Regions from separate parts of the Bacillus sp. T-10(2022) genome, predicted to be linked through region 2. Evidence: riboswitches for the same ligand, from Rfam matches in the RefSeq annotation. Region 2 holds a riboswitch; the other holds the start of a gene.
What was found. A riboswitch is a leader RNA that binds a small molecule or an ion and turns the genes downstream of it on or off. The one in region 2 is predicted to bind S-adenosylmethionine.

Region 1 (2,208 bases), 750 kb from region 2:
ACAGATTTGCCATGTTCACCGCTTCTTTTGACGCTTGGATTTGCTTTTGTGAAATAAGTGAAGCCTCCAAGTCATAGGTTTGCGGCGTTTCTTCGCCCGCTAATTTTTTAGCCAATATCCTCATATTCACTGCACCGATCAACTTGGGATCCACTGCTGCCGTGTAGGACCATGAGCTATCAGCCGATTGGATTTCCTGGAGATCTGCATTCGAAACATCTATTCCATATATCTTCACTTCATCACGGCCTGCCTCTTTAATCGCCCGGGCTGCACCGATAGCAAAGGCATCCCATGTTGCGAAAATGGCATCCAATTTACCTTTAGGGTATTTATTCAGCATTGCGGCTACAGCATTTTGTGTCTGAACTGAAGTATCAGCAGATGCCACTCCGAATCTTTCGACTTCTTTAATTCCAGGATTTTCTTTTAATTTTTCCTGATAGACTGCATTTCTTCGTACCATTGGAGGAAAACCGTCCACCCAAAGATATGCAATTGCCGCTTCACCTTTCTGTTCTTTTATCAGTTTATCAAATGCCAGTGTTGCCAAAGCTTCATCATCTTGTGAAGTTAATGTCACGCCTTCTATTTTAGATAGATCGCTTATTGAATCGAATGTGACAACGCTTTTACCTGCATCAACCAACTTTTGAACGTCATTTACAGTTGCTGCATCATCTCCATGTGAAATGATATAGCCGTCATAATCTTCCTCCAAAGCCTGCGCTATCGCATCATGGAATTTAGCCGTATCACCATTGGCTGTGTACGTATCCACTTGAAACCCCAGTGCTTCTCCTTCTTCCTTCGCCCCCGCCAGGTATTGGGCCGTATGATCATCACCGCCAATTTTACGAATCACTTTGATTCTGGCTCCATCTCCATCAGCAAATCTTTCCGGAACATTTTCAAATGATACTTTTTCTTCTTTCTTCGATTCTGTGGAACTCTGCCCTGTAGAGCAACCCGTTAAAAGCAAAGCCGAAGCGATGGCTGAAATGAATATCCCTTTAATAGACCTTCTCATCTTGTTTCCCTCCATTTTTTCTTATTAGTCTTATCAGTTAAGTTGGTGTAAATCCCAAAATAAAAACCTCTCTAATATAGAGAGGTTTAATCGGCTGTTTTGCAGACTTGTCCCTCTCTTATCTGTCAAAACATTTCTGTTTTGCAGGATTTAGCACCAATTCCTAATGGAACGGTTGCTGGGCATCTTAGGGCCAGTCCCTCCGCCACTCTTGATAAGAGATATATGTGTTGCGTTTTCGTAATTATCACTTTATAGGGATATAGTCGTAAAGTCAATAGATTTTTGAATATTTGAAATGTTCCCCGTTATTTTTTATTTTCTTTGTAGTTGGGCTAGACGCTTTTTCTCAATCTTTTCAAGCCTCTCCAACTGCCTTAATTTCACTTCGAATAAAGTGATAGGGTCACGGTAAACTTCCGGATTTTCTTTCATATGCTCCAATGCAGCCTGGTAGTCTTTTATTTCAGTCTGCGTTTGCTCAATCGTTTTTTGAAGTAAGGCAAATGAACCGCGATAGAAAAGGGAGATGTCACGATCCAAAGATTTTTCAAACAATCCAAATTGGGTAAGGAAACGTTCCGTGATCATTTCCGCAACATCCAGGTAATCTTCACTTTCCAGGTATTTCTTATAACGATTGTACATATTGGCTTTATTTTGCGGTATCGCCCCAAACAGCTTCCCTGCCCCTTTAAGCAGTAATTGAGATGGAGTCCTGCGCAAAAGGATATTGACGTTTTCGATGCGGATACTGCTTGTCATCCGGTCGGCATCACGGCGCCAGTCATCCAATACCCTGAAGTCGCCTGCCAGCGTAATCCGTTCTTCTTTGTATAATTCATTGAATCCGGCACTCATCTCATCCATAAACTGCTGGCTTTGTGTGAACTCCATTTGGGAACTGGCAATCCAGTCTTGAAGAGAACGGTAATATTGAGGCATGATCTTGTCAGAAATGAAGTTTTGAATCCGCTCATTCATTTCCTGGTTTAACTGTACATGGACCTGACTGAAATCACTGCTTTCCGTTAACGATTTAGAACAATCCCTCAGTAACTCAGGAATTTTTGAATAAAGCTGATTTTTCACTTCGTCCTTAAGCAGACGATACGACCTTATGATATTTTCACTTTTTTCTTTTTCCAAATCAGCCAGTTGATTGACCGCCCCATTCA
Region 2 (2,208 bases):
TCTCTTATGGAGAGCTCTCCTTTATATCAGTCAGACCGTTAACATTCAAATAGTTCGATTCTCCCTTGCACTCAAAATATTTTCGTTTAATATCGATGTAATGATATGCTCTGAATCCCATTCATGCCCAGATATCTCGATAAGGGGATAGCGATTCGGTAAAACGACCTGCTGGATTTCATGTACGGTCAGCCCTTGAGAATGCAAGCGTAAAATTTCACCTTGGAGGTTCTCCAAATAATCCAGCTTTTTCCCGAACATTTCCTTCCCATCAGGGACATGCCCAGCATGGCAGCAAAACACTTCCCCGAAGTCATATTGAAGTAATCTTTTTATGGAATCGATGATGACCGGGACAGACTCTTCCCGTAAGACAAGCTTTGTCTTTGGTGTTACGAAAAGGTCTCCTGAAAAGAGCATGCCATTACTGTGATTCAAATACACCATATGGTCCTTCGCATGGCCGGGGGTAAAAATCGGCTCCCACGTTTGGGTGCGTGAATGAATGGCCTCCCCTAGCGGCTCAGCTTTAAAGGCGTCTCTCTTCCCCCAGAAAATTTTGCGATATTCAGGATATACAGCATCCCTTGCACAAACCTCAACCGACATCGGGTGAATGAAAAGCGGCACCTTTTTATGTTCCTGTATCCAGGCAGCGCCCCCCGTATGGTCTTCATGATAGTGAGTCAGGGCCACTGAGTCGAAGTCTGCGGACTCATAGAACGGAATAAGCTCTTCCAATAAAATCTGTGCGCCAGTATCTATCAATAGTCCATCCGTTAAAAAAACATTAACACTCATCCCCGACTTGTTCCCGCCAGGAGTCCCGTGCACACAAACCACATCATTTATCGACTTAATTTCTATCATTCAATTGCCTCCCATCATTGTACAAAAATAGTTTTACCTTCCTTTTTTTAACTTTACTATAATAAATGTAGTACCACTTTACCTTTTTGACAAGGAAATATTGGAATAAATAGCCTGGATGTAAATGCTGGATTATTGCATAATAGCCCTTTTTCCATGAATCGTTTTAAAGGACTGTACCAAATTTAACGACAAAAAAAATCAAAGAAACGATTGACATTGTCGGATTTTACAAATAATATAGATTATATTATAAAACTTGAAATATTCTAAAATAATAAATTACTTATCAAGAGTGACGGAGGGATCAGGCCCTGTGATGTCCGGCAACCGCCCTTAGGGAACGGTGCCAATTCCTGCAGAATGATTGAATTCTGAAAGATAAGACGAGATATGATTTCGCTGCCTCTTTCTGAATGATAGAGGCAGCTTTTTTAATGTTTAAGGGGGAAAGCTCATGATTGAAATCCGTTCAGTCCGAAAGGAATACGTCTCGAAGAAAAACCGAGTTATCGGAGTGGATAACGTATCTTTGACCATCCAAACTGGCGAAGTATATGGAATTGTCGGCTACAGCGGAGCTGGAAAAAGCTCATTACTCCGCTGCTTGAATTTGCTTGAACGACCGACAGGTGGGAATATCATCATCGACGGCATTGATTTAACCTCTTTATCAAGTAAAGAGCTTCGTAAGCAACGCCAAAAAATCGGAATGATATTCCAGCATTTTTCCCTGGTCAGTTCAAAAACCGTTTATGAAAATGTCGCTTTCGCCTTAAAGGCGGCGCATCGATCGAAGGACGCAATCAGGTTACGTGTATTGGAATTGTTGGAAATCGTAGGGCTCAGCGATAAGAAAGATGTCTATCCGGCACAGCTTAGCGGTGGACAGAAGCAACGGGTCGGCATAGCTCGAGCCTTAGCAAATGACCCCACTGTACTATTATGTGATGAAGCGACTTCAGCCCTTGATCCAACAACAACAAAAGCGATTTTACAGTTATTGAAAAAGATAAGCAGTGAGCTTGGTATCACCATCGTGTTGATTACACATGAAATGGAAGTGGTCAAAGAACTATGCCACCGAGTCGCTGTCATGCAGGATGGCCGGGTAATTGAAGAAGGACCCGTTTATGAAATATTTTCACAGCCTAAGCAGGAGTTAACGAAGCAATTCATTAGCAGTGTACTGGATTTCGAACTCCCTTCGCACTTGATTGAAGAAAGTGAAGGTACCATTATTAAAATTCAATTCGAAGGGCAAACCGCCGGTGAGTCGATTCTTTCGGATACTCTCCAATCCCATGCAGTAAAGGGTAATATTTTACACGGTAAAAT

Region 1: linked by a shared signal. The riboswitch ahead of OSJ91_RS02620 (sugar ABC transporter substrate-binding protein) and the one ahead of OSJ91_RS06275 (methionine ABC transporter ATP-binding protein) in region 2 are both predicted to bind S-adenosylmethionine.

The regions. Positions count from the first base shown of each region.
Region 1 covers NZ_CP113518.1:542,989-545,196, reverse strand. The annotation lists gene OSJ91_RS02620 (sugar ABC transporter substrate-binding protein) at 1-1,030, opposite strand, end outside; SAM riboswitch class I at 1,146-1,251, opposite strand; gene OSJ91_RS02615 (GTP-binding protein) at 1,346-2,208, opposite strand, start outside.
Region 2 covers NZ_CP113518.1:1,292,164-1,294,371, reverse strand. The annotation lists gene OSJ91_RS06280 (MBL fold metallo-hydrolase) at 46-870, opposite strand; SAM riboswitch class I at 1,154-1,258, shown strand; gene OSJ91_RS06275 (methionine ABC transporter ATP-binding protein) at 1,328-2,208, shown strand, end outside.